Regions from separate parts of the Alteromonas sp. BL110 genome, predicted to be linked through region 2. Evidence: predicted binding sites of a transcription regulator. Region 2 holds the regulator's gene; the other holds the start of a gene.
What was found. Region 2 encodes sigma-54, which starts transcription at its own class of promoters, with help from an activator protein. Its sites were predicted from a motif close to GTTGGCACGNNNNTNGNNT; they were not measured.

Region 1: a site for sigma-54 is predicted at 9,751-9,769, ahead of D1814_RS13670 (PEP-CTERM sorting domain-containing protein). Genes of this name have one in related genera too.

The regions. Positions count from the first base shown of each region.
Region 1 covers NZ_CP031967.1:3,169,469-3,184,807, forward strand. The annotation lists gene D1814_RS13630 (glycosyltransferase) at 1-105, opposite strand, end outside; gene D1814_RS13635 (glycosyltransferase family 4 protein) at 105-1,148, opposite strand; gene D1814_RS13640 (polysaccharide deacetylase family protein) at 1,150-2,130, opposite strand; gene D1814_RS13645 (hypothetical protein) at 2,132-3,295, opposite strand; gene D1814_RS13650 (glycosyltransferase family 2 protein) at 3,292-4,464, opposite strand; gene D1814_RS13655 (serine O-acetyltransferase) at 4,470-4,982, opposite strand; gene D1814_RS13660 (ThiF family adenylyltransferase) at 4,982-5,881, opposite strand; gene prsT (XrtA/PEP-CTERM system TPR-repeat protein PrsT) at 5,905-8,637, opposite strand; gene D1814_RS13670 (PEP-CTERM sorting domain-containing protein) at 8,809-9,702, opposite strand; gene D1814_RS13675 (PEP-CTERM/exosortase system-associated acyltransferase) at 9,858-10,694, opposite strand; gene D1814_RS13680 (S1 family peptidase) at 10,892-11,686, shown strand; gene D1814_RS13685 (NAD-dependent epimerase) at 11,700-12,716, shown strand; gene D1814_RS13690 (patatin-like phospholipase family protein) at 12,750-13,634, opposite strand; gene D1814_RS13695 (malate synthase G) at 14,007-15,339, opposite strand, start outside.
Region 2 covers NZ_CP031967.1:908,631-923,969, reverse strand. The annotation lists gene D1814_RS04015 (spondin domain-containing protein) at 1-41, opposite strand, end outside; gene D1814_RS04010 (spondin domain-containing protein) at 54-869, opposite strand; gene D1814_RS04005 (winged helix-turn-helix transcriptional regulator) at 1,093-1,845, shown strand; gene mgtE (magnesium transporter) at 1,901-3,259, opposite strand; gene D1814_RS03995 (HPr family phosphocarrier protein) at 3,434-3,706, opposite strand; gene rapZ (RNase adapter RapZ) at 3,706-4,551, opposite strand; gene ptsN (PTS IIA-like nitrogen regulatory protein PtsN) at 4,637-5,080, opposite strand; gene hpf (ribosome hibernation promoting factor) at 5,094-5,381, opposite strand; gene D1814_RS03975 (RNA polymerase factor sigma-54) at 5,412-6,893, opposite strand; gene lptB (LPS export ABC transporter ATP-binding protein) at 6,967-7,692, opposite strand; gene lptA (lipopolysaccharide transport periplasmic protein LptA) at 7,695-8,240, opposite strand; gene lptC (LPS export ABC transporter periplasmic protein LptC) at 8,209-8,787, opposite strand; gene kdsC (3-deoxy-manno-octulosonate-8-phosphatase KdsC) at 8,784-9,332, opposite strand; gene D1814_RS03950 (KpsF/GutQ family sugar-phosphate isomerase) at 9,333-10,313, opposite strand; gene D1814_RS03945 (calcium/sodium antiporter) at 10,316-11,272, opposite strand; gene D1814_RS03940 (ATP-binding cassette domain-containing protein) at 12,121-12,921, shown strand; gene mlaE (lipid asymmetry maintenance ABC transporter permease subunit MlaE) at 12,918-13,694, shown strand; gene mlaD (outer membrane lipid asymmetry maintenance protein MlaD) at 13,704-14,177, shown strand; gene D1814_RS03925 (MlaC/ttg2D family ABC transporter substrate-binding protein) at 14,295-14,960, shown strand; gene D1814_RS03920 (STAS domain-containing protein) at 14,957-15,265, shown strand; gene D1814_RS03915 (BolA family protein) at 15,295-15,339, shown strand, end outside.

The sequences.
Region 1 (15,339 bases), 2.2 Mb from region 2:
GGCATGTGCTTTCAGGTGCCTAATTTCCTCAAAGTTGTATGTCGCTCTAGCTGGTTGCCATGGAAGAGGATGCAGGTTAGTGAAGAAAAGAATAGATTTTTTCATTATCGATATGCTGCTTCATAAATCGAGGATACATCATTAATGGCGTAATTCTGATTAACAAATTCATATGCGCTCAGCCCAACGTGTTTTAAGCTGTCTCGATTATGTATTTGCGAAAGTAGCAGTGTATGCCAACACTCAATATCATCAACATTGTAAATAAACCCATTTTCCCCATGTTGAATAAGGCGAGGAATTTGACCAACGGAAGTAGATATCGCAGGAATGCCCCGAGCCATAGCCTCTAGCAAAGACATAGGTAATCCTTCAGTGGTTGAGTTAATTAATAGAATATCCTGACGCTCATAAATGGCATCTTCGTCTAACACTTCACCGTGCAGTGTTACGGAATCGTGTAATGCGTATTTCGTGATGAGATGCTCTATGGCACTTCGCTCAGGCCCATTCCCAAACACATTTAACTTTGCAAACTGTCTAAGCTCATACCGAGCGAAGGCTTCTACCAATTGTGCAATGTTTTTAAGTGGCACAAGTCGACACACAGTACATAAATTTAAGATTGGCTGTTCTGCGATATTTTGGGGAATAGGGGGGCAATAAACGCCATTACTAATGACGATAACGTCTTGTGGCTTCCACTTATAACGTTTGTAAATCCCCTCTCTAATGCTTTCAGAAACACCAAACACTTTGTCGATATAAAGTTGTGCCAGTTTGTGAGATCCCTTTACAAACCCAATAGGAGGTTCAACTTCACCGTGGATCGTATAAATCACTTTTTTAAAGAGTAGAATGGGGAAAATAGGTGCAAAGGCTTTTATCACCGCCGGGGAGTGAATATGAACTGTGGAAAAGCCGGCTAAATAACGTGATGCCTTTATAAGGCGCGTAATAATATTTCCTTTAACGTTGATAACCTCAACGCCGAGTGATTCTATGTCATGTTGAAACGCGTCGCTTTTATCACCAAACGATAAAACTTTGACATCGAGGCCTTTTTGACTTTGTACCTTAACCAGGTTCTTAACACATTTTTCCGCACCACCAACTTTCAAACTGCTTACGCAGTGTAAAATACGCATCCTAATACCTCTTGGCGTAACTAAACATGCGCTTTATATCTGCGATAGACATTTCAGGAGCGATGGGGAATCGATGGAGATCATATGGGTTAGTACTCGGGATTGTATTTATGCCAGGTTGAAAATTAAATGCGAGTTCGTAACCGGTATCTTTTAACCCTTCTATTACCCTTTTATCATAGGTCGCCTTACTCCCTACAGGATAAGAAAAAGCTGAAATATCGCACCCTAAATTGCTCTCAAGCAGAGCTTTTGAGTGACTCAACTCATAAAATAACTCATCTTCTGAAAGCTTAGTTAATATATCGTGATTGTGTGAGTGAGCTCCGAGCTCCATTCCAGATTCGACTAACGTATTTAAATGATGCCAATCCATAAATTCTGCACGAGGGTAGCCGTCTTGATGATGCAACGTTTGCTCAAGCTGACTAATCTGTTTTTGGGCGGGTAGTTTACAGTTTTTGACAGCTTGTAGTACGGCTCGAATGAAACGTTCCTGACAATTTTCAAATACTACCTCATTTCGCCACGCATCAAGATGCACTCGATTAGGTGTGTGACGCTTAATAAGGTAGGCCACTTTGTCCCACCAGGGTACATGCCGGCTTCCTACTAGGCCCGTTGCAATGAAAAAAGTGGCTGACACATTGTTATTACAAAGCACGGGTAAGGCATTGCTAAAATTATCAATATAACCGTCATCAAATGTTAAGCACAATAGCTTAGATTTTGGCTTCTTATTGTTCGATAACAACTCGGTCAATGCCTTGAGACTAATTATATCAAAATTTTGTTTAAAAAATTTTATATGGGCATCAAGCTCTTCAGTAGTGCACGAATATACACACGGATCAAATTCCGTATCTTTACGATTGCCTATCCGGTGAAAGTTTACGCTGTAAAGGCCGTTAGGAGCTGTGCGCCACGACAACCCGTCTAGGCCCAGCATGCGCCCTGCTTTCATTTTTATTTTTGACAACATGCTACGCTAGCTTTTTGAACGCTGGGGGAGCAAGCACATAGTCTCGGAAATGGTTTGGATTGCCTTCTTCCCCAGCTTCAGCTGCTTTTATGATGTTATACATTTCTCTAGCAGAGACGTAATGTAGGGCGTAATTCTTTCCATCGTTATATTTAGAGGTTAAATGTCGATGCATTTCCTTTATAGGCTCGCCAAGTAATGTGTCCATATCGCCATCCTGAGCTCCGTGGGTGTGTACTTTTATAAATATCCATTCAGGTTTTCCTTCGACATGAATAGCTTGATCGACCCACAAATCAACGCGATTAGGTGTCGGAGGAAACGTTTTTCTAACATCTGAGTTTTCGATTTGAGGGAAAATTCCTTTCTTTCGCACTTTCCAATTTAAACCCAAAACTCCTTGGATAAGCAGTAGGTCACCCCAAGCCTTGCCACCTTTTACGATAGGTCGTCCGGTTTCATACGACTTCGGTTTCTCAGGATCGTCTTTCGCATAGTAAATGGTATTTAACATAGCGGGTTGCGATTCATCGGGGGATGGAAACGTGAAATCGGCGTAACACCCGGTTTCTCGAAGTACAATAAGCTCATCGTTTACACCGCACCATTTTCCTTCAGGGTGAGAGTTATCTAACACCCAGTTTCCATGTATAAAGGCGTAAACGGGTTTGCCTGTCTCCGGGTCAACGCTTAATGCATTATGTTCTTCGTGAAGACATTGGGCAAAGCCAGAGAGGGTTTTTCTTAAGTTATCGCTAGTATCATCTTCATGATGTAGGTGTATCTCTATCTCGCCAAAACCTTTAGCACATAAATCGGAAATTTTATCTAAATGTTCTTTTCGATACTCCTCTTCGGGAAAGAAAAAGCTATGTTTTGGATGATTTCCGTCTGCATCAAGAAATTGTGAGGCCATTTTAGGGTAATCAACCATCCATCGGTCCACACGTTGCCGCTCCAATTCAATGTTATCTTTATTTTTCCACTGAGGCTCATAGTGGTCTACGAAGCAAAACATGACATGCTGCGTACCACTTACAGTAGGCTTTTGTGTAAACCGGCTTTTTGTGTAGTTCCAAAGCCAACTCTGCATTTTCTTTTTCTTTACAATGGCAATAAATGCTACTGAGAGTAATACTAAAAGTGCTAGTGTAAGCGCGATCATCTAGATGTCCTTTGCCATGTCGCTGATAGGTTAGAGGATAAAAACTTAATGTAACCTCTGAAAAGGGATATATTCATTGATACAAAAAATGTTATTAGACTAATAATATTTCCAACTATTGGAACGTTTTTGAATATTCTCAACTCGCCTAGCAACCAGAAAGAATAGAACGCTAGCTGTCCAAATAACATTACCGTATATAAATAATTAGTGTGCCACAAGAGTACAACGTTGAGAAGCAAGGTAATTATCATTAAATGAGGAACAAACCAGCGGATTACCTTATGGCTTAGATAAGAAAACCAGCGCCATTTATAGCGTGGATTAAGCAACCATGTTAAGCGGGACAATGATTGATAATTGCCAGCGCCTATGCGAATGCGTCTGCCTGCTTCTTCCTTTAAGGTCGGTGCGATCTCTTCTGTCGCCAACGCCTGTTTATTATAGATTATTTGATATTTTCTTTTGGCTACGTTCATCACAATGCAGAAATCATCTATTATCGTGTTGTCCGGCAATGGTTCGTAAAGCGAGGTTCTAATCGCGTAAATCCCACCGTTAGCACCAAGGAGAGCATCAATTTTCGATTCGTGTTTTTTCAAAAATTGTTCATATTTCCAATAAATGCCATCTTTATTGTCGCCTGAAAAAGCGTCTACAAGGTTAAGCTCGCCACATACGGCACCAACTCTTGCATTTTCAAAAGGTGAAACCAAGTTGAGTACAGCATCATTTGCAAACATGGTATTGGCATCAGAGAATACGGTTATGTCACTTTTAACACGCTCAAGCAAGTCGTTGAGTACATTGATTTTTCCCCGGTTTTCTTCAAAACAAAAAACGCAAAGACGTGGATCGCGAAAACTGCTAATTATACTGTCGGTTTTGTCGGAGCTACCGTCTGAGGCAATGAGAAATTGTATTTTTTCATGGGGGTAATCAAGTGATAACAGGTTTTCTATGCGCTCACCTATACAGCTTTCTTCATTATACGCGGATATCACGACTGACACCGAAGGTAATTCACCACCCTCAGTTATCACATTATTCTTGACTTGCTCGCGTTTAGAAAATGCTTTGCTGAAAGAATATAGTACAACCGGATATAATAAGTAGCTGTAAAGAATGAGGAAGATGGCCAACCAAAATAAGAATTCTATGTACTTCATGAGATTTATCTAGCTTTTGCTGGTATTCCCAATGCTGTAGTGTTTGAAGGGACATCCTTCACTACCACTGCATTAGCGCCAACTTTCACGTTACTTCCTATGTTAATACCGCCAAATGCTTTGGCTCCAGCTCCGAAAAAAATATCGTCGTTGAGTATCGGTGACTCGCCTTTTTCGTCTCCAATTACCACACCACTTTCTAGAGTAATGTTTTTGCCACCAATAACCTTTGAATTAATGACAACACCAATAGGATGCATTATCACAAAACCTTCATCAAATTTGGCATTCACACCAATTACACATCCATTATAAACACGGTTTATATGGGAAAGTATCAGTGCAAAAGGGGATAGCAGTCTTATTTGAGCACATCGATATGCTAAACGATAAAGTATGTTTGCACTTGTCCCATCAGTAAAAAAGATTCGCAGCTTCGAAATCTCAGCGCCATCATCCAAGAATATTTGCTTCTTTCTCGCAAAATCTGATTTTATTAATTTAAATGTTTCAGACATCACGCAGTTTCTTTGTTGTCATTTAAAAGTTGTTTAACCTTTTTAAACATATACTTTTGAAGAGGGTTTTTGTTTCCCCAAGGTCGCCACGTTTTTATTAAATTATTTCTGTAGGCATCAAAATGCAGCCCCCTAGGCGCGCAAACAACATCCCCTCGGTTCAATAACAGCTTAAGCACATTTGTACATAACACTCCGGCGGCGAGTGAAATGCCCATGCATGTTGAAGGAACTTTCTTTTTCATAAAGTTCACTGAAGAGTTCTGAACCAAATAATGCCTTTGCTGTACGGAAGGCGATACACCTATGACAAAACGCACAATATTATTTTCAAAATAAAGGTCTTTTTCTTCATCGGTTGCTTGAGCTGGGGCGTCAATCATGGCGAAATATTCGTCGAATGACATCTTTCCCGGTTTAAAGCACAGCATTGCCGTACCCATCCCCATAGGCGCAGCCGTTATCGTTGGAATTCCGAGCTCGTAACAACGCCGAAACACGTGTCTGCGAATTTCTAACGCGAAGATATCTAGACTATCTATATAGACATCAACACCATCGAGAAACTCATCAAGGTTTTCAAGCGTTATGCCTCGCTTAAAATTGACAACTTTTGCATCGGGGTTAATATCTTTAAGTGTTTCTTCCATCACTACAGATTTTTCTTTACCAACAGTAGATACAAAGGCACCAGCTTGACGGTTAAAGTTTGCGTAGTCATAGGTATCAAGATCTGAAATATTGAAATTAGATATTCCCATGCGAGCACAGACTATAGCGTGGTCACCACCCACACCACCAAGGCCACCGATAGCCACTTTACTGCTCTTAAGTTTTTGCTGCTCTTCTTCAGTTACCCAGCCGATATTTCTCGAAAATGCATCGTTATAATCAAACATAAGCGTCGAGCCTCAAGTTATTCCTAAAGTTGAAACTGTTGTTTCAATTCGTTTAGTTGTGTTTCCTGAACTATCGTTACTGGAATGATAGAGGAAGCTACACGTTTCGCTTCATTCTTTCTACCTGCTTTTATTAAAACCCTAACGTAATTAATTCCGATAGAGGCATTTTTATTACTTAGCACAAAAGCATCGTTGGCTTTCTGTATCGCTTTCTCATGCTCAGACAAAGAAGATAAAATGGCCGCGTAGGTTGACAGAATGTTGGGGTTGTTAGGTACTAACTCGTTCGCTTTTTCGATATGATTTAACGCCCGCGCGGGTTTACCATCTTCGTTCAGAAGCCAAGCTAAATTGTTTAATACAAGTGGACTGTCTTCTTTTTCACTTTTAACAAGAGAGTCGTAATGTTCTATCGCCAATTTTGGACGTCGCTCGAGTAAATAGTTAGCGAAGATAAGACGGAGCTTCACGTTACTTGCAGCTCTTTCGAGATGAGATTGTGTGAATGCAATCACACGTTTTTCTTGTCCAAGCTTTTCAAGGGAGGAGAATATAAGTAAAGCTAGCTCTGTTGACGGCACTTCATTATAGAGAGGCTCAAGAATTGATAGGGCCGATTTATAGTTACCATCAATGATTTCAAGACGTCCTTTAATAAGGTGACCGATAATACTGTTCTTAGCGGTTTCTGGCAATCCTATATAAGCTTGTTTTGCATCTTCATTGTTACCTTCCAACAGCATCAATCTGGTAGCTAGAAGGTCTAAAGTAGAGTTTTTACCCAGTGTGCGTTTTGCCTCATTTATAAGTCGTTGAGCCTCTGAGAAATTATTATCTATTTCCTCAAGCTCTATACTTTGAACAAAAGATGACACAGAAGGGGCTTGCTTACGCCACTTCGAAAATGCGTTTCGTGCTTCATTGTAATTTGCTTGTTTCGCATAAGCGTTGCCTAAAAGCATCCAATATTTTGGCACGTTTTCAAGCGATATCTCATTTTTTCTAAGAAAGTCGACGGTTAACTTATACTGTTCATCAAGAAGTAGTGCGGCTGCATAGAGTAGCGCGTATTGGGGGTCTTCTGATTGTGATTGGGCAGACTCTAACTGGGAAATTGACGGTGATAGGTCCCCGATACGCTGATGTACTTGAAATGAACGCATCAATAACCTTGTGCTGAGCGGATAAACTTCAAGTGCATCTGAAAGCTTTGATGCAGCGTTTTCAAAGTCTTTCTCTCTTATTGACTGCTCAATAAAAAAAAGCATCGCATCAAAGTTTTCGGGCTTTAGTTCTCTGAGTTGCGAATAAGTCTCTTGAGCGGCATTCATATCACCTGCGGAGCGCTGTACAAAACCTTTTGCGGTTAACCGGCCTATAATATTTTGTTTACCTGCAAAACGTGTTTCGACTAATTCATAGGCTTTTTCATACTCATTATTTTCAATATAAGCAATCAATAAAAGGTAGATGCTGTTTATATCGTCAGACGAGTTATCTAGATTTCTTTCTAATTCGGGTATGCCGCTTTCTCCAGTGAAAAGTTTTAACAACCCAATATTACGGAGCATTTCACCGTCTTCTATTTTGGAAGCGTCTATTTTATCTACTAGTCGTTTTGCTTCGCTTAATTCATTTTTTTGAACTAATAGCCTCGATGTTTCTACAATATAGAGCAAATCTTCTTGGCCAAGCTCAGGTATACTATTAATAGTGTTGATACCGTCCTGTGTATACCCCAGTCTTAACTGAATGCTTGTATAGAGCCTCTTCGCATAATGGTCTTTAGGTAAAGAATCAATAATTGTCGAAAGGTTCTGATAAGCTTGCTCATAGTTTTCGAGTTGATAGTGCGCAACTGCCGCCAAAAGTCTTGTTACTTGATTAGAACGCCCATTTTTAATTGCTTTGTCTAGGTAGAGCGTTGCACCTTTGAAATCCTTTCGAGAAATCAAAATTGTGCCATTTAACTGATTGAAGTAGGGTTGTTCAGGGCTCAACTGCAATAGTTGTTTAACGTAAAGCTCGGCGTCTTTAAATTTTCCCGCATTTACTAGTGCAGTGGCAAGTTGTGTTTTTATTTTATAATCGGCTGGTCTTAAATCTAACCATCGCTTTGCAGTACTTACCGCTTCTGGCCAATCATTTGAGAAGGTTTCCAGCGTGAATTTCAATTGAAGCGCAATGGGAGATAGATTTACCGCTTCATTTACCCTATGCAATTCTTTTAAAGCAGGTTGAGCGTCGTCATTAATGATCAATAAATAGGCCTTTGCTATCGCGGCAATATCAACGTTTGAAGATAAAGTTACTTCGCGGAAAGCAATGGTGGCTTTTGAGAGACTGCTGGAACGATATAAGGCAATAGCTTTATATAGTTTCAATGTATCTTTTAAACTGCCCTCAGTTGAAGCCTCTAAGTCTCCAATACTTTCATACTCTTCAAGCCACAAATATGCTTCTGACAGTGCAACTGTTCCTTCGTCGCTTAACTTACTTTCTGAGCGTTCAAATTCTTTCTGAGCCGCAAGGTATAGCCCCTGATAGAGGTATGCGAACCCTAGCATTTCTCTGGCTTCCAATAGCCCAGGGTTATTTTTGATAACGTTTTTGAGCGTTACCGATGCTTCCTGCAATTGCCCTTTATCTAGCAGGTCTGCGGCGTCAGCCATTAATTCTTCAGGCGAGTTATTTGTACATGCGGCTAATACACAAAACAACGATACAACAGTGAACTTAGAATAATATTTCACATTAGCTTCCTTATTGCTTAACCTTGCTAAGGTAACGTATTCCAGAGAATTTACAAGTTGTTCGAAGGCTTTTTGTGACGACAATTAACTGCGCTTGTCGAATCTAGAACATAAAAAAAGCTGCCCATATTGGGCAGCTTCTTGCAACACAAAACGTGTCTAGGACAGTAATTATTTCTTATTACGTCTAGAGAAACCAAACATGCCGATTAAACCAAGACCTAGAACTGCAACTGTTGAAGGCTCAGGAACTTGGAATTTAACAGCAATTGAGTGATCATCGCTTACAAGAACCGTTGGACCGTCAGAGTCTATCGGGTTCGCAATGTTATTTGCAAGGTCGCCTACAGTCACTGTTTGCGAAGCGTATACTAATATGTCAGTAAGTGTTGCATTAATGTACTCTTGGAAAGAGACATACTGACCAGCAGAGTTTTGAAAATAAAATACTTCTTGGCCAGCTGGAGTTAAGCTCACTTCTGTAATTAGTGATTCGATTATCTGTTCACCAGGATTGATAGAACTAGAAACAAACTCACTTTCAATTAACAGTTCTTCGTTTCCAAGGATAGTAACGTCTTCCGGTGTACTAAAATCATAGCTGTACTGGTATGAATAGATATCTAGAACACCACCAGTATACGTTACAGTGTCGCCGTCTGCGTTAAGAAACCCGTCCAATTCAAAGTCGAACGTAAGCGCTGTGCCTATAATAGTCGGGTAACCACTTCCGTCTTGCCCGATGTTATTTGGGCTAGGGTCATAAGTAAAGGTGTTAGTAAAGTTACCTTCATCGTTAAGTACTAGCGCTTCTAAATTATCAAATCCAGCGTTTGTGCCATTGAACGTATAACCGATAAGGCCCAAACCACCGCGAGATACCAGTGCACCAGTCGCAGTATTAACTTCTGTTACTGAGTCGTATGCCAGTTCTAGAGTGTCAATTGAACCGCGCGGGTTAACAACTGAGTCATCAGTAAGATCTAAAAAAAATGGTGTTGCAGCTGCTTGTCCACTAAGCGCTAAACCTGCAGCTGTTGCTGTTGCTAAAAGTAACTTTTTCATCTCTGCTCTCCGTTATGTATGCAGCGGAATAAATCGTCAATCCAATATAAGCACTTTGTGTGCCACGATTTAAGTCTTTGATTGCAGGGTATTTTATTTTGCGTTATTTTTACAGTGTAAACAAAGCTGACATAAAAAATTACCAACTACCTCGATTATTTTTTTAAATGCATAGCTTGTTGGTTCTTAAGTGTATGCTTGATATGCCGATACATTATCGTGAACCCCTTTGGAAGGTTTTTATGCAGCATCTCGGGTGTGATGTGGTAAGCCGCTCTTTTTCCGTGATAATCGACTATAGGGCCTATCTGTTCAAACCGAATACCAATAAACCTCATAGACCGAGCAAGCCTCGGTTCCATCATAACATAAGCGTGTTTCACATCAGAGTTTATCGACACTGCGGCAGCAGCAAGGTATAATCCGATAGCGATAAATGGAAAGCACCGTAATTCAGTTTCAGAGTAACTAACAGGGTTTATTGCACCTATGGCGGCACCATCGAATTTATCCATGCTTCTTCTACGAAATTCGTTTGGCACAGCTAAACGTGATATTTCGCATATTTGGTGCCGAGGGAAATTGCTTGGACTCAAATTACTATTTGCTATAGAGCTACTACAAAATTTTTCAATCGGAAGAAGTTGATTGTCTTTTTTCGGTCTTACTACTCGAACAGTACCTGCAAACCTCTCGGTTTGTATATGTTCAATTAAACAGCAAACTGAATAGTCATCGAACTCATCTTTTTCGATTTTCAATTCGTTAGGGGGCTCGAATCCTTCTTCGTTACAATAAACTTGATAGCGCATTTTATAAGATTCATTTTTAAGCGCTGCGGTATCCGCTATTTTTGTTTCAAGATAAGAAGAAAAATGATGAGAAATTTCCTTAACTTCTTGTAGTTTTTGATATCCTTTGAGTGCTTTAGTGACCCGACTATTGGCACCAAAAATGTTTTGTACCTTCTGTACCAACTTTCCTTTTTGCATACGCTTTCTACCTGTCTCAGAGACTACGGGCATTGTTGCTTACTTGGCAATAATGTTTTTATGTTTTGTTTGGCTATAAGTAAGTATAGTTTGTAAAAATACGTTCATGAACGTATTATTTTTATCATACTGTTAGCGCTTTATAATTAACCAAATTCTCTTGCTAACGACTATTCTTTTTAACAATATACGTCTATATGTTTACAAAAAATAGCTTTAAAACAACAAGTTTTGTTACCTTGCTTTTATCGTTTTTCTTTTTTGCGACATCAGCGGTTGCAGAAGATCTCGTAACACTTACTAAACGGGCTACAAAATCTACTGTTGCCATTGCGCTTTACAGCCCTATAAAAAGCAAGGCTCCTTCTATAAAGGGAACCGGTTTTGTAATACACAACGGAAACTATGTAGTCACAAATTACCATGTTGTGGGGCAAGAGTTGGATCCTACAATAGTTGAATATTATGTAGCGATGCTTCCGTCTTCGGATGGTTTCTCTTTTCAAAAGATTAAGCTTTTAGAAATAGATATTGAGCATGACCTGGCGCTTTTCGTGGTTAAAAATAAGTTGGAGCCTCTCGCGCTAGCCAAAGAAGCACTGGAACTACCTGGGACAGATGTTGCAATATTCGGTTATCCTTTAGGTGGTGCTTTAGGCTTATTTCCAGCTGTTCACAAGGGGATTATTGCGACAATTACCCCTGACTTTATGCCTGCCAGCGATACAAGGGTACTCTCAAGCGTTCAGCTTGATAGGCTACAAAAACCGAGTCTTATCTATCAATTAGATGTTACTGCTTTTCCAGGTAATTCAGGGAGCCCAGTTATTAATATCGAAACTGGCGAGATTATTGCTGTCGTTAATAAAGTGTATGTTAAAGACGGCAAAGAAAGTGCTTTATCGAATCCCTCTGGTATATCTTATGCGATACCTGTTAAGTATGTTAATGCCTTATTGAAACGTGCTTTATCAAAAATGGAAAGTAAATAAACAGGAACAATAAATGAAAATCTTAGTCACCGGAGCAGCTGGTTTTATTGGCGCAGCTGTATCTCAATACCTTATCAATCGTGGTGACCAAGTTGTCGGGATTGACAACATTAACGATTATTACGATGTAAATTTAAAGCACGCCCGCTTAGATGAAATTAAATCATCATCTGCTTCAGAACTGTTCTCATTCACAGAAATGGGCGTTGAAGAGCGCGATAAAATGGCATCGCTTTTTGAAGAGCATGATTTCGACAGGGTAGTGCATCTAGCGGCGCAAGCAGGCGTGCGTTATTCTCTTGAAAACCCTAATGCTTACGTCGACTCGAATATTGTTGGTTTTGTGAATATTTTGGAAGGGTGTCGCCATAATAAAGTTGAGCATTTGGTGTATGCGTCATCTAGCTCAGTTTACGGTGCGAACGAAACTATGCCGTTTTCAGAACAGCATAACGTTGATCACCAAGTTAGCTTGTATGCCGCTTCTAAAAAAGCGAATGAGCTAATGGCTCACACTTATAGCCATCTGTATAACTTGCCTACTACAGGGCTGCGCTTTTTCACTGTTTATGGCCCTTGGGGGCGTCCTGACATGGCGCTATTTAAGTTCACAAAAGCTATTTTGGAAGGGAAAACGATTCAGGTATACAACTACGGTAACCATCGTCGTGATTTTACCTATATTGATGATATCGTTGAGGGCGTAATACGCTCGCTGGATAATGTGGCGAAACCTAATGGAAGTTGGGACGGCGGCAATCCAGATCCCAGTACCAGTAAGGCTCCTTATAAGGTGTACAACATTGGTGCGCAAACGCCTGTCCACCTTTTGAAGTTTATTGAAACTTTGGAAAGTGCGTTGGGTATTGAAGCGAAAAAAGAGCTGCTTCCTATTCAGCCAGGCGATGTGCCTGATACCTATGCCGACGTGTCGTCACTAGTCGAAGATACCGGTTACCAACCGTCTACCAATGTTGAAACCGGCGTAAAAGCGTTTGTTGATTGGTATCGCGACTTTTACAAGGTGTAAGAACTAGAGCGTTAAGCGTTATCTACAAAGCAGTTAAATTGCACTGTTTCTCATAAATCCCGCACACTTTTTGGGCAAAAACTCTTTTGTGGTAGAATAACCCTGTTCAAAAAGTGTGTTTTTAATTTCAGGTGAAAGCGAAAAGTCCACCGCGGAAACCTCTCCGGTATTCACCACTACCGTATTATGCCAATACTTGGCATTAACGTATTCCCTAGATATTGCAGTCATAAATGTACGAATAAGCATGCTGACGTACTGAGGCAATTGAAGTAAATTCTTCTTAATGGCCCTGCGTTTTTGATTGGTGCTTTGTAGCCTAAAGCATACCGATGGCGTGCCATCACCTCGCCAGTCTTCAAACAGTGCATCTTCTGACAATATCGCTCCGTCTACTAACAAGTGCTCTTTAAAGGGCTTAAATGAAAAGATAAGCGGAATCGACATAGAGTACCGCACTGCTTCTGATACTTTCATATCAGGGGAAGTTTGTTTATTGAATAGAACTGGCCCGCCGCCGTTCACGTCGGTAGCGAGTATATGCAGGTCAAGGGGGAGGTCTACAAACGATGCGCCTTCTAACTGTTCGTCAATCCATTGCTGAAACACGTCCCCCGATGAAAGACCACCTTCCCGAAGCAGTCTTACCAGTGAAAACTCTGTGAATTGTTTAAAATCAGTAACCAGCGCGAGTTCTCGCATTTGTTCTACTGTGTAACCTTTGGCATAAAGTGATGCGATAATTGAGCCGCCTGATACACCCACTAAGGTATCGAAGTCAATATTCATATCGTTCAGCGCTTTTATGATGCCGATATGGGCGCTCAAGCGCGTACCTCCACCTGAAAAGATAGGAACTATTTGTGTCACGTTCGCCTGTAAAAGTTTATTCGGTATCGCCGCTGAGGCTATCTGCATGAGCATACTCCAAATTAAAGAGGCCTCGCGCAAAAGGTTTTAAGTTGAGCTGTAAAACGAAACGCATAGCCTCATAGTAAAAGCGTAGTTTACTGGTGCAGTATCGGCAAAATATGAGGGGTCAGAAGAGTGATATCTTTAGTCTAAGGTGTTGCTATATCGCTACACAATTGAATATTCGGTAATTTTATCAGTGAGTTCGACTGTCGCTTGATAGCCCGCAAACTATAGAGCGTTATGCGAACGATACATAAAAAAGGCTCACTGCTAAGTTAATAGAGTGAGCCTTATTTACGTGCGATTGTGCTTCTTAGGTACTTTGTCGTATCGAGTATAAACCTTAGTTTCTATCCATTTAGATACTTTTAAATATTATCTCGCAGCAAGCTTCGCTTTCATCTCACGTCGACGGGCGTGCAACAAAGGTTCTGTGTAACCGCTAGGCTGTTCTTTACCTTTAAAGATAAGATCGCTTGCAGCTAAAAAGCCGATCGAGCTGTCTAAATCAGGCGCCATTGGGATATATTCAGGGTCGCCCGCATTTTGCTCATCTACCAACACTGCCATACGTGCTAGAGACTCTTTGACCTGATCAACACTTACAATGCCGTGCTCTAGCCAGTTCGCGATGTGCTGCGATGAAATACGCAAGGTCGCGCGGTCTTCCATCAACCCTACATTATTGATGTCGGGAACCTTAGAACAGCCTACACCTTGGTGAACCCAGCGTACTACGTAGCCCAAAATTCCTTGAACGTTGTTGTCGATTTCGCGCTTAATGCTTTCGCGAGTCAGCGTAGAGGCGTCTTCTAACAATGGAATGGTAAGTATGTCAGCAAGGCCATCAAAGTTTTCATCTAGTGACTTCTGAACGTCGAACACATTCACATCATGGTAATGAAGCGCATGTAGTGTCGCTGCAGTAGGAGAGGGGACCCACGCAGTATTAGCCCCCGCCTTTGGATGCCCTATTTTAGCGGTCATCATATTTTGCATTTCATCAGGTATTGGCCACATGCCTTTACCGATTTGTGCTTTGCCAGATAGACCGCAACGAAGGCCTACCGCCACGTTTGCAGTTTCATAAGCCTTAATCCAATCCATCGACTTAAGCGTAGCTTTTTCTGCAAAAGGTCCGGCAAGCATCGAGGTATGAATTTCATCACCGGTTCTGTCTAAGAACCCCGTGTTGATGAACACAACCCGTGAAGTGGCTTCAGCAATACACGCTTGAAGGTTAATGCTCGTGCGGCGCTCTTCATCCATAATACCCATTTTAAGGGTGTTGGTAGGAACATCGATTATCGTTTCGATAGCACCAAATAATGCGTTAGAGAATGCAACTTCTTCTGGTCCATGCATTTTAGGTTTAACAATATAAATGCTGCCTTCACGGCTGTTTCTAAATTTGCTATTACCCAAAAGATCGTGCTTAGCAATAAGAGAAGTGACTAAGCCATCCATGATCCCCTCTGGCACTTCTTCGCCGTCGAAGAGCATGGCATTGTTGGTCATAAGATGACCTACGTTTCTAACGAACATAAGGCTTCGACCAGAAAGTACAAGCTCACCATCTTTTTGTTCATCTTTAGGAGCGTGCTTAGATGGCTGGTAGCTTCTATCGCCATGCATAGCGCGAACAATCTGCTTGCCGCCTTTTGTCATTTCGATGCTTAGGGTGCCTTTCATCAAACCTAACCAGTTG
Region 2 (15,339 bases):
AGCATCAATAAAGTACTGAGTTTTACTATTGGATTAGTCATTGTAATAGCTCCTTAAGATGCAGGAACGGTTATAACAACACGCGCAACAGGGTTTAACCAACGGTGTACAGTTGAATCTAAATCACTTGCACCTGAAGTATTGTCGGTGTCACCAAGCGCATTGCGGTGGATGTGTACCGGACCGTCTTCACCATCTTCTATTTCACCATTAACTACCTGTGCCCCTACACCTGTGCCGCCCGTACCTAAATCAACGATACGAGTAGGTGCGCCACCGCCAGCGACACCAGGAACACCATAGCCCCCTAACGCATTTCCTGTGCCGGCTTCAACGACGTCAGTACGAGCACTATTTAGCTCATCGTTTAATTCAGTGCCTGCATCGTAAGCATTAAGATAATACGTATAGGTGCCAGGCTCAGTAGGGATTTCGATACTGTCCATACCAACGAAGGCATCATTGGTCGGTATCAACATTGACAGCAGTGAAAGATAAGGCTTGTCCATTGTATCGAAGGGATAACTTAATGTTGTTTTCGGGGCTAGAAGACCGCCAAAACGATGCCATGTGTTTGATCCATTGTCTGTATCGACAGGACCTAATAACGCCTCAAAGTTAGCGCCGCTTGAATCAGCATTTTGTTCATCATCAATAACACCCGCTTCAGCAAGCCACGCCAACGCCGATGATGCGGGCTGCCCCACTTCGAAAGCGTCGACTGTGTCATCGTGCGCAATAACTAGGCGCGGCGTAAAACTTTGCGCTTGGGTTAAATTAGTAATTTCAACATCTAATGTAACGGCTTGGCTTACTGAAATTGTTGCGAGCGACAATAGGGTAGCGCTAGCAAGTTTAGTGAATTTCATTTTATTGTCCTTGTTTATGGCTTAAATCGCATAAAAATTTAGGGCAGTAAAATTTTTAAATCATCACAAAACAATCACAAAAAGCACACGGATTTATCTCGATAAATAACAAGACTGTTAGAAATTTCTACCTCTAATTTATCGATTAAAAAATTGTTATTAATGTGAAATAAAAACACCAAGGCTCTGGTCTTTTTGTTTATTGGCGAAATAGGAGCGAGATATGATCCTTATCATCTACAGCGGAAATGAGTTTCAACAATATATATCGCAATGCTTAAGTAAGCATTGTTTTCTGCACGATGCAGTGTCGAACTTTCGCTCAGCAGCGTCGCTGCTTAAAGTGCAACATTATTCTCTCATTATTGTCGAATCACACAGGTGCGCTAAGTGTTTGCAGCGTATAAAAAGTTTAGTTGATAGTAACCCCGAAAGCTGGGTTGTAGCCGTTGAAAGCGATGTGACCACCTTCAGTGACAAAAGCGAAAGCGTAGATGAAACTAACTACTACGAAGCCGGCGTAGATGACTACCTTTCTGGTGCGTTTGATGAGCGCATGTTTTCAGCGCGAATTCGCTCTCATATGCGTAGAAGTATGCCTAATCTTGAAAATTCAAGAGACGCAGATGGCTACAACGAGCGCATTGAAATAGGCCCGCTTCAAGTTGACCAGCGTTATCATAGCGTAACGATAAATGGGCAATTGCTGACATTAACAGCAAGAGAGTTTACCTTGTTGAATTATTTCTGTCGTCATCCCAATCAGGTTTTTTCACGCAACCAACTACTCAGTGAGGTGTGGGGTTATAATCACGAAGGTTATGAGCACACGGTAAACACCCATATCAACAGACTACGCACGAAACTTGATAAGGTTAACAGTATTGAAAACGGTGGCCAGCTTGTTCAAACCGTTTGGGGGGTAGGGTATAAACTAAATATAAATGGATATACAGCCAAAGCTCTTAGCGCCTAAGCAGTATGCTTAAAACACGACTTAACCCTATTTAGTAGTAATAGACGTTATAGACTTAAATCAAAAACAGTGTCGCGGTACCTAAGAAAGCAAATATCCCAACCACGTCAGTAATAGTGGTAAGTATAACGCTTCCGGCAAGTGCAGGGTCTATTTTTAGCCGCTTCATTATCATGGGTAACGTTGCACCGGCTAGCGCTGCCGCAATCATGTTTACCATCATCGCAAAGGCAATAATAACGCCCAGCATGTAGTCCTGTTTCCAGAGGGCAATCACAGAGGCAATAAGCACCGCCCAAATTGCACCATTTAGAAAGCCAATAGAGATTTCCTTACTGATAAGCCAGCGCGAGTTACTTGCATTAACATGACCGAGCGCCATACCGCGAATAACTAGTGTAAGGGTTTGGTTACCCGCCACGCCGCCCATACTCGGCACAATGGTATTTAAAATAGCTAAAACGGCAAGCTGACTGAGCGTGGCTTCAAATAAGTCACTTACCATAGCCGCCATTAGCGCAGTGACAAGGTTAACTGCCAACCACACGGAGCGACGTTTAGTACTTTGCATAACTGGTGCAAAGGTATCTTCATCATCATCGAGACCAGCCATACTCATCATCGAGTGCTCAGCGTCTTCACGAATTATATCAACCACATCATCAATGGTAATTCGGCCCACTAACCGATGATTTTCATCAACAACCGGCGCTGAAAGCCAGTTATAACGTTCAAACAAGCTTGCCACTTCATCGTCGGGCATGTTCACCGGAATGGCTTCTGATTCTTCGTCCATAACATCAGACACTTTGTCGTCGGTGTCTGCGGTAAGTAGACGGGCAACAGGAATGATACCAACTAGATTGTCAGTTCTATTGACCACATAAAAGGTATCAGTATTTTCTGGTAGCTCACCTTTTAAACGAATATAGCGTAGAACCACGTCAATGGTAACGTCAGGACGCAAAGTAATGGTATCGGTGTTCATGATGAAACCAGCGGTTTCTTCACCGTAAGACAGCGCTTGTTCTGCACGAACGCGGTCTTGTGCATCCATCGAATCGAGAATGTCTGCCAATACAGGTTCAGGAAGGCTGCTTAGCGTTTCAGCTAAGTCGTCGGTATCCATTGCCTCAAGTGCATCTACTACATTAGCAGGAAGCATTTTGGTAATGATACCGTTTCGTACATCGTCAGAAAGTTCTTCTAAAATATCGCCATGAAAGTCGCTATCAATTAACTCCCACAACTCATCTCGGGTCCTGCTAGGACTAGATTCAAGAATATGAGCAACGTCTGAAGGGGGGAGCTCAAGCAGAAGCTTACGTACAGAGACAAATTGACCGTTTATCAATGCCGCGTTAAGTGCGCGTAACTGGGTTTGTACGTATTTAGAAACAAGCGCTTCTGCCATAAGGCGTTATTCCTACTAAGCTGAGATGGAAAATAGAGGCTATTTAGCCTAAGTATGCGTAGAATATCGCAATTCTATAAAGTCTGTCATGATAATTGCGCAGGTTCTACGAGAGAATCTTGTATAACCGTACTAACTGTTGATTAATTCAACAAAGGGAAGGTAGATTGGTCGCTATTCGTCTTCGTTAAATTTGCCCTCTATGAGCTCCTCAATGGCAGCGAGTGCATCCACCGCGTCATCGCCATCGACGATAACGTCAACCTGTTCGCCCTGGTGACTTTCCAGCATCATCAAGCCTAAAACGCTGCTCGCATCTGCTTCTTTATCACCTTTTTTCAAAATGATTTTGGCATCAAATTGATTAGCAAGCTTAACCAATTGCGTGGCCGCTCTGGCGTGTAAGCCCAACTTATTGACGATTGTTAGCGTTTTCTGAATAGTCATCACTGGTTAAGCTCTCTGTGGCGTATTTGAACATCAGGATGTATTTCACTGAATGTTTTCGACAAGGTTTGGGCAATATAGACAGAGCGATGTTGGCCGCCAGTACAACCGATAGCCACAGTCACATAGCTTCTATTGTTACGCTCTAAATGGGGAAGCCATGTGGTCATTAAGTTTTGAATTTGCCAAATGAATTTGGTGACCACGGGTTGTGAGCCTAAAAATACCTCTACGGGGGCATCTAACCCAGTAAGGTGTCTAAGGTCAGGTTCCCAATGAGGGTTAGGCAAAAAGCGCGCATCAAAAACATAATCCGCGTCTTTAGGTATGCCGTGTTTAAAGCCAAATGACTCAAACACCAATACGAGGCGTGAGCTCTTTTTACCTAGAATACGTTCTCGGATCAGTTCGGCTAGTTGATGTATCGTCAGCTTATCTGTATCTAGGTATAAATCAGCACGTTCAGTAATAGGGGCAAGCAGCGCGGATTCTGCTTTAATGGCCTCTGATAGTGACTTATTTAACTTGGCTAAAGGGTGAAGACGGCGAGTTTCACTAAACCGCTTAACAAGCACATCGTCGCTCGCGTCAATGTACACTATGGTCATCGACCAAGAAGAAGGAAGGTAGTCTAGAATCTCTACCAGGTCGTCTGGATTTTTGGGAAGATTCCTAACATCAATACTTACCGCAACTTGGTCGTATTCATCAACAACAGTATGGGTGAGGGTGGGAAGCAAATTTACTGGGATATTATCAACACAGTAATAACCTAAGTCTTCTAATGCGCGAAGTGCGACAGACTTACCAGACCCCGAACGACCACTGATTATGATCAGCTTCACCTAAATTCTCCCTTATATTCTGGGTTTTATCACATACACGCTGTTGAATTGAGCGCTTATCTCGTGATGTATAAGCGCATATTATTTAACTTAATGCAGAAATAATCTCGTCGCTAGTTGTCGCACGACGTATTGTTTTAATTGTCTCTTTGTCGCTTAGCTTACCGGCAACGGTAGCCAATGTTTGAAGGTGTCCTTCGGTTTGCTCTTCAGGAACGAGCAGCGCAAAAAATATATCTACAGGCTTTTCATCTAGGGCATCAAAGTTGATAGCTGGTGTGCTAGTTACAACTATTGCTATTACCTTTTCAAGACCAGCGAGGCGACCGTGGGGGAGTGCAATGCCGTTGCCAATACCCGTGCTACCCATACGTTCTCGAGCCATTAAGCTATTTAAAACGGTTGCCTGGTCGATGTTATCGTTTTGCTTGGCAGCGATATCAGCGATGATCTCAAGAATTCGCTTTTTACTATTACACTGAACCGCACACTCGGTGCGGTCCAGACTTACGATGGCTTGTATATCCATGCTCAATTAACTACTAATGTTTTTTCAGTTTTTCCTTATGCTTGATTACCTGCCGGTCGAGTTTATCAACCATGCTGTCAATCGCCGCATACATGTCGGTATTTTCTGAGGATGCGAATACTTCAGCGCCACTTAAATGAACGGTCGCTTCGGCTTTTTGATTTAATTTTTCAACGTTCAGGATGACATGCACATTAGAAATGTGATCAAAGTGACGTTCAAGTTTGCTGAACTTCGTATCGACATAATTACGCAAAGAGTCGGTGATTTCGACATGATGACCAGTAAGGTTGATTTGCATATTTCGTCTTCCTTATATTGTTGAGCCCGTTTAAATAAGGCTCTTGCGTTGGTTCGACGGCGGGATCGATAACGATTCCCGGTATTTTGCTATTGTTCGCCGAGCGACTTTTATGCCTTGCTCAGCCAACAACGAAGCAATCTTGCTATCACTTAGCGGCTTACCAGGATTTTCCGCAGCCACTAACTTCTTGATCAATGCCCGAATCGCTGTAGATGAACATTCACCACCTGACTCGGTTGCAACGTGGCTTGAGAAAAAATACTTCAATTCGAAGATACCACGGGGCGTATGCATATACTTTTGCGTTGTCACACGCGAAATAGTCGATTCGTGCATATCTACCATTTCTGCGACATCATTAAGCACCATTGGTTTCATCATTTCCGGGCCGTGCTCAAAAAAACCCATTTGCTGCTGCACAATGCAATTTGCAACCTTCATTAAGGTATCGTTGCGAGATTCAAGACTCTTGATGAACCACTTAGCCTCTTGCATGTGTGAGCGGATGAATTGTGAATCGCTACTGTTCTTAGCACGGCGACTCATGGCTGCGTACTGTTGGTTTACGCTTAATTTAGGCAGGCTATCGGGGTTCAGCTCAACCACCCAACGGCCATTTTTCTTAGTTACTGAGACATCGGGAATAACGTACTCAGGCTCTTTAGTAACTAAAGCACTACCTGGGCGAGGATTCAAGGTTTGAAGTAAACGCATTGCTTCACGTAGCTGATCTTCTTTCAATCGGCTCTTACGCATTAGCGTGCGATAGTCTTTACTGCTTAGTAAGTCTGAATATTCCTCAATAAGCTGCTTCGCTTCAGTAAGCCAAGGTGTGTCCTCTGAAAATTGGCGCAATTGCACCATAAGACATTCTTGCGGCGTACGAGAACCTGATCCAATAGGGTCGAACATTTGAATGCGTTTAAGCACGCACTCTATTTCGTCCATCTCAATAGGCTCTTCTAAATCATCGTCGTTGACAGCTTCTAAGATATCGTCAAGGGTAACAGTTAAGTAACCTGATTCATCAATGGAATCAATGATTGCTGTGGCAATGGCGCGGTCGGTATCTGAAAAATGAGTGAGGCGCATTTGCCAAAGCAAATGCTCTTGAATATCTTCGGTAGTCTCACCTTGGAAAATCTGTTCATCATCATTAGATGGACCCGGTGCGGGTGCAGAAGAAGCGGAATAATACTCATCCCAAGTGCTGTCGATAGGTAGCTCATCGGGAAGATCATTCTTCTCTAGTGCATCACCAGCTTCAAGCGTATCGCTTGAGGCAGAAGCAGTCGCTTCAGCACCACTATCATCACTCTCGACATTGTTCTTTTCTACTGGCGGCTCGTCGTTACCTTCTTCCACCTCAAGTAGCGGATTAGAGTCGAGTGCTTCTTGAATCTCTTGTTGGAGATCAAGCGTAGAAAGCTGCAGAAGCTTGATGGCCTGCTGCAACTGAGGTGTCATTGTAAGTTGTTGGCTAAATTTTAGCTGTAAAGATGGTTTCATCTACGTCTTATTTAAATGCTCTAAATTGAATATACCAGAGCGAAACTGAAAAATGACAATTCGGTTACACTAACTATAGCCTGAATTGTTCGCCTAGGTATACATCCCTTACTTTCTGATTACTTAAAACCTGTTCTGCTGTTCCTTGCGCAATAAGCTCGCCATGACTCACAATGTACGCTTTTTCGCAAACATCCAATGTTTCGCGCACGTTATGGTCCGTGATAAGGATACCAATCCCCCTATCGCGAAGATGCTGTATTATCTTCTTTATATCATTAACTGATATTGGATCAACACCAGCAAATGGTTCGTCTAACAAAATAAATTGTGGTTTTGCTGCCAAAGCTCGAGCAATCTCTACGCGACGACGCTCTCCCCCCGACAAACTCATCCCCGTACTATTACGTATATGGTTGATATTAAATTCATCAAGTAGGGCATCTGCTTCTTCTTCTTGCTGTTGTGAATTTAAATCTTTACGGGTTTGCAATATGGCCATGATATTTTCATGTACCGTAAGCTTTCTAAAAATTGATGCCTCTTGCGGGAGGTAGCCTATACCGCGGCGTGCACGCTCATGCATAGGCTGGTGAGTAAGTTCATTATCATCAATTTCAATCTTACCTTTGTCTAAGTTGACCAAACCTACAATCATGTAAAAAGTAGTGGTCTTACCAGCGCCGTTGGGGCCAAGAAGACCTACAATTTGTCCAGTAGACACTGAAAGGCTTACATCGCGAACGACTTGTCGTGATTTATACGATTTAGCAAGGTTTTTAGCGCTCAAAGTTGCCATTGCTATTCATTGTCCTCGTTGTCATTCTTAGATGATGTCTTACGAATGGTGTCCGGGGTAAACACTGTGGTTACACGACCTTCACCATCTTTTCCGGCGCCACCAGTGGCAAGTAATTGTTCAGTGATCATATCGAATGTAATCTTATCACCTTGCACTTTGCTGGTATCTTGCTGTAGTTCAGCGTTGCCCGCCAAAGAAATAGTACGATTGACCACCTCATAACGAATTTCATTGGCTTTTGCTGATACTGGCGTGCCGTCTTCTAATGATTGAGAATAACTTGCAGGAGTCCCTCGGGCGATAAATATTTCGCGGCCGCTGCCATCTGTAGCTATAACCTCTACTTCATCAGCTTTGATTAGGAGTGAACCTTGAGTAATAAGTACATCTTCCTTGTACAGCGCAGTTTTATTTTTACCATCAATAAACTGAGTATTTGACCCTATCTTTATGGGTTGTGAAAAATCTTCTTCACTGGCTAGTACTGCACCGCTAGCGATGGCAAGTATAAGACTAGTTGCTAGGGGAATAAGTCGTTTGTACATGATCTAAAAGCTCGTATTCTTGTGTGCGTAAATTCGCGTTAAACCCATTACTTAAAATAAGGTATTGCGTACCCAGTATCTCAACGGGTTGATCAGATGTCATTTGTTTCGTGTCTAAATTTATCTGGATGTATTCTGTTGATAAACTTTTGACGAAATCATCGCTAGTTTGATTTTCAATAACAACGCTATTTTCAAGTTGAATTAACTCATTGTTATATAGTGTTCCTTCCTGCGCAGTAACAACCCAAGGCGAGGAGGCGCTTTCTGTATATAGGGTATACTTAGGTTGCTGGAATAAAACAAAGCCTAATTGGTCGTAGTGCTCCATCGACTCTGCAAAGACTTTGTGATTTAACTCACCGTCTTGGTTGTACAAGGTCGTAGTTAGGTTTTTTGCCTTGTATGCAGGCTTCAAGGCGTCATTTTCACTGCTACCTAATGTTTCGGGCTGCTCTTCCATCCACGTTGGGATGTACATTAGCATCGCTAAGATAAATAGCGCTGATATACTTAAACCTAAGCGATTGAAGCCAAACTGGCTCATACACTCGCTCCGAAAATGTCGTTTGCTACGTCTTTAGCTTGCAAAATGGTATCCGATATCTCTCGAACCGCTCCAAAACCTCCGGGAAGCGTAGTGATCCAGTTCGCTTGTTTTGCCACAAAAGGATGAGCATCGGCAACCGCAATTTTTACCGCTACATGCTGATACATACCTGTATCGGGCATGTCGTCTCCTACGGCGGCAACTTCGCTTGAGGTTAACCGAAGACTTTTCATTAAGTTGCCGAGCGCGTCTGCTTTGTTTTCTTCACCTTGTATAATGTGCGCTACGTTTAAAGCCTTCATTCTGTTTTCTACAATGGCTGAGCGTCGCCCTGTTATGACGGCAACGCTAACGCCATTACTCACTAACGCTTTTACGCCGTATCCGTCGCGAGTATGGAAGGCTTTTAGTTCTTCACCTTCGTTACCTAAGTAAATTCGGCCGTCTGAAAACACACCATCCACATCACACACCAGTAATTTAATGTGCGCCAGTTGTTCAAAAAGCGCTTGGTCTAAATCGGTATATAAAGTCGTCGTCATTTAGAGTACTCCCGCTTTCAAAAGCATATGCATATTGAAGGCTCCGACAGGGTTGCGCTTTTCATCGGTAACCATTAATGCGCTTATCTTATGGGTTTCCATTAGATTTAGGGCTTCTACAGCTAGCTGATCTGCTGTGGTTGTTTTGCCGCCTTTGGTCATTACATCTTCTACTGTGGCACTATGCACGTCTATACGGGCGTCCAGTATTCGGCGTAAATCGCCATCAGTAAATACACCTGTTAACGAGCCATCAGATGCGATAACACCAGTCATGCCTAGGCCTTTTTTGGAAATTTCCAAGAGTGCGTCAGCGACAGAAGCGTTTAAGCTCACGAGAGGGATATCTTGACCGCTGAGCATAATATCGTTCACTTTAAGCAGCAGTTTTCTACCCAAACTACCACCTGGGTGCGACAGGGCAAAATCATCTGAGGTAAAGCCTTTTTGGTCGAGCAGTGCTACCGCAAGGGCGTCGCCCATAACCAATGTGGCCGTTGTGCTTGATGTTGGGGCTAGACCCAACGAACACGCTTCTTTTTCTACGCTAATATCAAGCACTACATCTGCATGTTGCCCTAGTGAGCTATCAGCGCTATTGGTCATTGCCACTACTTGAATACCTAAGCGCTTAACCACGGGCAGCAAGTTAACTAACTCATTGGTTTCACCAGAATTGGAAATGGCTAATAGCACATCTCCTTTGCTCAGCATGCCCAAATCGCCGTGGTTGGCTTCACCTGGATGCATGAAAAAGGCAGGTGTTCCAGTGCTTGCAAGGGTAGCGGCAATTTTATTGCCGATATGTCCAGATTTTCCCATACCGCTAACGACCACTTTACCTTTGCATGAAAAAAGAATGTTACATGCGGTGATAAAATCATCATTTAAGCGCTCTGCAAGGTTGGCAATAGCCTGCGTTTCAATGTCGATAACGCGCTTTGCCGATTCGATATAGTGCATCTGAGTTTGTGTATTCATGATTATCCGAACAGCCAGTATTGGTAGCCGATAAAGCAAGCCAGAAGTATGAATCCATTGGTTCTCGATATAGTACGCTTTCCAATTAAATCGAAACTGAACAAGAACAACAGCAAGGTTAAACCAAGCATAACGTACATATCTCGGTTATAAACGTCTGGGTCTAGCAGACCTGGTGCAATTAAACCCGGCATACCGAGTACGGCTAGCAGGTTGAAAATATTAGAGCCAATAATATTACCAAGTGCTAAATCATCTTCACCTTTAAGCACTCCAGCTACACTTGCCGCTAATTCAGGAAGGCTCGTGCCAAACGCGATAATCGTTAATCCTATAACCAAATCAGAAATGCCCATGTACCTAGCAATTTCTACGGCCGAGTTTACAAGAAAGTGGGCACTTAAAGGTAATACAACAAGGCCGACACCAATCCAAATGAGTGCAGAGGTATTAGAAACCCCCTTAGGAATTTCATCTGCGGTTTCTGCCACAAGCGGATCCTCTTTATCTACTTGTAGCGATAACCAAGCCATCATTGCCAAAACAAAAATGAATAGGCCAAGTAAAATTATCCCTTCGTAAGACTTCAGCTCGCCATCGAACATAAAGCCAATAGCAATTAATGAGATAATCAGAAGGGCGGGGAGTTCACGTTTAAGTGTTGTAGATGAAACGAGAAGAGGCTTAACTAATGCGGTTACACCCAGTACCAGTGCGATATTAGTTATATTCGAGCCAAGCGCATTACCTACGGCTGTGTTCATATTGCCATTTGCAGAGGCAATAGCGGAAACCACAATTTCAGGTGCCGAAGAGCCCATAGCGACAATCGTTAACCCGATCATCATAGGAGAGATGCCGATGTTCTTTGCTAGTGCCGAAGCACCGTACACGAAACGGTCTGCACTCCAACTTAAGACAATCAGTCCAACTAGAAAAATGACAATGTTTAAAAGCACAACAACCTGTAATAGTTAGTATTTCGATAGATTGTCGCAAAAAGAGTGCCATTTGCCTATGCTCGCAACACTTTATTTTCATAAAATGAGACCGATTGCCGTAAATTTCCACTTATCACACTCATTACAGCAGTTCGAACATATTACTGGTAAGCGTTCAGTTTCAGTTAATAAACAGCACAATAGGATGGGAACTGGAACGACATATAAGTATTAGCCAAGGCACTGGCATCACTTCACCGTGAGATACAAATACCAGGCCGCGTAGATAATTGCCCACTCAGAAGGCGCTGGCAAGTTTCCTAGCAAAGCGTGGGAATGTAGGAATGGCTGTTCCCTTTCAAATTCCCAGAATGAAGCTAGGGAGCTTGCCAGACCTTCCCGAAGGGCGAGTTTAAAATGTCCGTACTCTTTGTTGTGTCACCTTAATGTAGAACCACTATACCTGCGGTAACACGCCGCGATTACGAACCTTTTAACTCTCGCTGAGTGGGTAATTATCTATGCGGTCTGGTATACAATTCGTCTTAATCGAACATAACTTGTAACTTTTTGACTTTGGCGACGGTCTTGAAAAAGCGTACAATGGCTCCAAATTACACGGCCCAGAAGTTGTGTCTACTGGACTATCCAGCCTGTAAACATAAAAACTACACTGCAGAGTAAACTTTTTTGAATTTGCGAGCTCTTAAAAGTAAACTGTTCAGTAAACTTTGTGAGCTATGTGTGCGAAGGCACAGATATTGAATATGCACATCACTCATATACTTTTAATATTTTCTAAATGGATTGATATCGCCGTTAAAAACGAACTCAATCCAGCGTCAGGGGTCGACATTTAAGTAATTATGGACCATTTAGTTGAAGTAGATAACCTAACCTTCAAACGCGCAGATCGCATCATTTATGATGGGATTTCCTTGAAGGTACCTAAAGGCAAAATTACTGCGGTAATGGGGCCAAGTGGAATAGGTAAAACCACGCTGCTGCGCCTTATTGGCGGGCAGTTAACGCCAGATGAAGGTGACGTAAAGTTCGACGGCGATTCAATTGTCTCTATGTCGAGAAAAACTCTTTACGAAACCCGCCGTAGAATGAGCATGCTTTTTCAAAGTGGGGCGCTATTCACTGACATGACCGTGTTCGACAATGTGGCGTTTCCACTTCGCGAGCATACTGATCTTTCTGAAGACTTGATAGCCACTATTGTCGCTTTAAAGCTACAGGCAGTAGGTTTGCGGGGCGCCGCGCAATTAATGCCGAGCGAATTGTCTGGTGGAATGGCGCGCAGGGCCGCGCTAGCTAGGGCAATAGCGCTAGACCCAGATTTAATCATGTACGATGAGCCCTTTGCTGGGCAGGATCCTATCTCTATGGGCGTGCTGGTAAAGCTTATTCGAGAACTCAATGATGCCCTTAGCTTAACTAGCATTGTCGTGACCCACGATGTAACGGAAGTGCTGACCATCGCTGACTATATTTACATTTTGGCAGATAAGCGCGTCATTGGTGAAGGTACAGCCCAGCAAATTAAAGAAAGCGAATCTGAATTGGTTCAGCAATTCTTAAAAGGTAAAGCAGATGGCCCAGTTCCATTTCATTACTCTGCGCCTGACTTGAAAGAAAGCTTTCTGGGGGCAGATAAATGAAGTTTCTCCAATCATTAGGCGCTAGAACGATAGGGAAAGTTACTGCGATTGGTCGCGCAGCACTGATGCTGTTTGGCGCACTCATCGCTGTTCCCCGAGTAAAGAACGTTCCACTGGTTATTAAACAGTTATACGTGGTAGGTGTGCAGTCGCTACTTATCATTATGGTGTCGGGGTTATTTATCGGCATGGTTATGGCGCTGCAAGGCTATACCATTTTAGTTGATTACGGTGCAGAAGGTAGTTTAGGACCAATGGTCGCGCTATCACTATTGCGTGAACTTGGCCCTGTGGTTACCGCGTTGCTTTTTGCTGGGCGTGCCGGGTCAGCCTTGACCGCTGAAATAGGCCTTATGAAAGCCACCGAGCAGTTAAGTAGTTTAGAAATGATGGCGGTAGACCCATTAAGGCGTATAGTCGCTCCTCGCTTTTGGGCGGGAATGCTAGCTATGCCTATGCTGGCCATCATCTTCAGTGCCATTGGTATTTTAGGTGGGCATTTAGTCGGCGTAGACTGGTTAGGTGTTGACGCAGGCAGTTACTGGTCAATTATGCAGTCGACGGTTGATTGGAACCAAGATGTTATAAACGGCGTAATAAAAAGCCTCGTTTTTGCCTTGGTTGTGACGTGGATTGCCATATTTAAAGGTTACGATTCTATTCCAACATCGGAAGGGATCAGCAAAGCGACTACCGAGACGGTGGTCTATTCATCATTAGCAGTATTAGGGCTGGACTTCGTGCTTACCGCCCTTATGTTTGGTATCGAGTAGGGGATTGGAATGAGTAAGTATAAAACGGAAGTAATGGTTGGTGTGTTTGTCATGCTTACGATAGGTGCTTTGTTGTTGTTGGCACTTAAAGTTGCAAACCAAACGGTCGCCACCGAAGGCGATACCTACACATTATACGCGAAGTTCGACAATATCGGCGGGTTAAAGCCTCGCTCTGCTGTGAAAGTGGGTGGCGTAACCGTAGGTCGTGTGTCATCTATTTCTCTAGACCAAGAAGATTTCACACCAGTAGTAGAGTTATCTATTTTGAATGAATACAACGGCTTCCCTGAAACAAGCTCGGTGTCTATTTTGACCTCAGGTTTATTAGGTGAGCAATACGTAGGCTTCCAGCCAGGGTTTTCTTTTGACGGGGTCGCCAACTTACAAGACGGTGATTACCTACAAGATACGAAGTCAGCTTTGGTGCTTGAAGACCTTATTGGGCAGTTCTTATTTAACCGCGGCAGTGACGAAGACTAATCGCTGCATAGCGACCAAGCGTATATAAAAAGTCGTTAATTAATTCCAGCGGCCTGATGAAACTAATTACGTCATTATCAGGTCTGCTTAAAAGAGTTTGAAGTTAGGAGAGTTATTTTGAAAAAGTTTTTCGTAGCAATTGGCATCTTTATGATGTCTGTAGCAGGAATGGCAAATGCGCAGGAAGTTAATGAACAAAACCCTTATGAGCTGGTTCAAGACGTAGCGAATCGAACGTTTGAACGTATTAAAGCAAATCAGGAAGCGATTAAAAACGACCCTGAAATGTTGCGTACTATCATGCAGGAAGAGCTTGTTCCGCACATTGATTATAAATTTGCAGCCTTTATGGTGTTAGGCAAGCACTTCAAATCTGTGCCTCAGGAAAAAATGGGTGAGTACATCAGCGTTTTCCGTCAATATCTAGTAACCACATACGCTGTGGCGATGGGGTATTATGACAATCAGGAAGTTATCTTTGAGCCTGAGTCATCGTTTGAAGACAAAAAATCAGTAACCGTACGCGCGGTGGTTCAGGACCCAAGCCGTCCTGAAATTAAAATTGCATTTAAAGTTCGCAAAGATAGCAAAACGAATGAGTGGAAAGCCTATGATATGGTTGCTGAAGGGATCAGTATGCTGAACAGTAAGCGCAGTGAGTTTGAATCAATTCTTCGTCAAGATGGCATTGATGCAGTTATTGCGCTAATGCGTGACAAGATTGGCAAGCCGGTAGAGCTAAAGCAAGGTGAGCCGATTGAAATCGAAGGAGAGGCTGAGTGAGCCTGTTCGAGGTAAATGACACGGGTAGAATAGTGGTTCACGGTCAGTTAGACCGCGAAACGCTGTCGAAAAATTTTTGGGAAAGTTTGAGCGGCAACCAACGTAGCACATTGGTTAGTAACAAAAAGTGCCAAGTCGATTTAGGCGATGTGGAGCGCGCGGACAGCGCGGGTTTAGCATGGTTGATTAATGCCGTTAGGGATGCAAAGCAAAATGGTGTTAGCATGACCCTTTATAAAATGCCCGAGAAGCTGCAAAAGCTTGCGAAAATTAGCGACGCGGACAGCTTTTTACCCGTAGAATAAACACCATTAAGCGAATTAAGAAGTAAGTTATGGAATTGTCTGAAATTGAAAAAATCTTGAAAGATGCGTTAGAT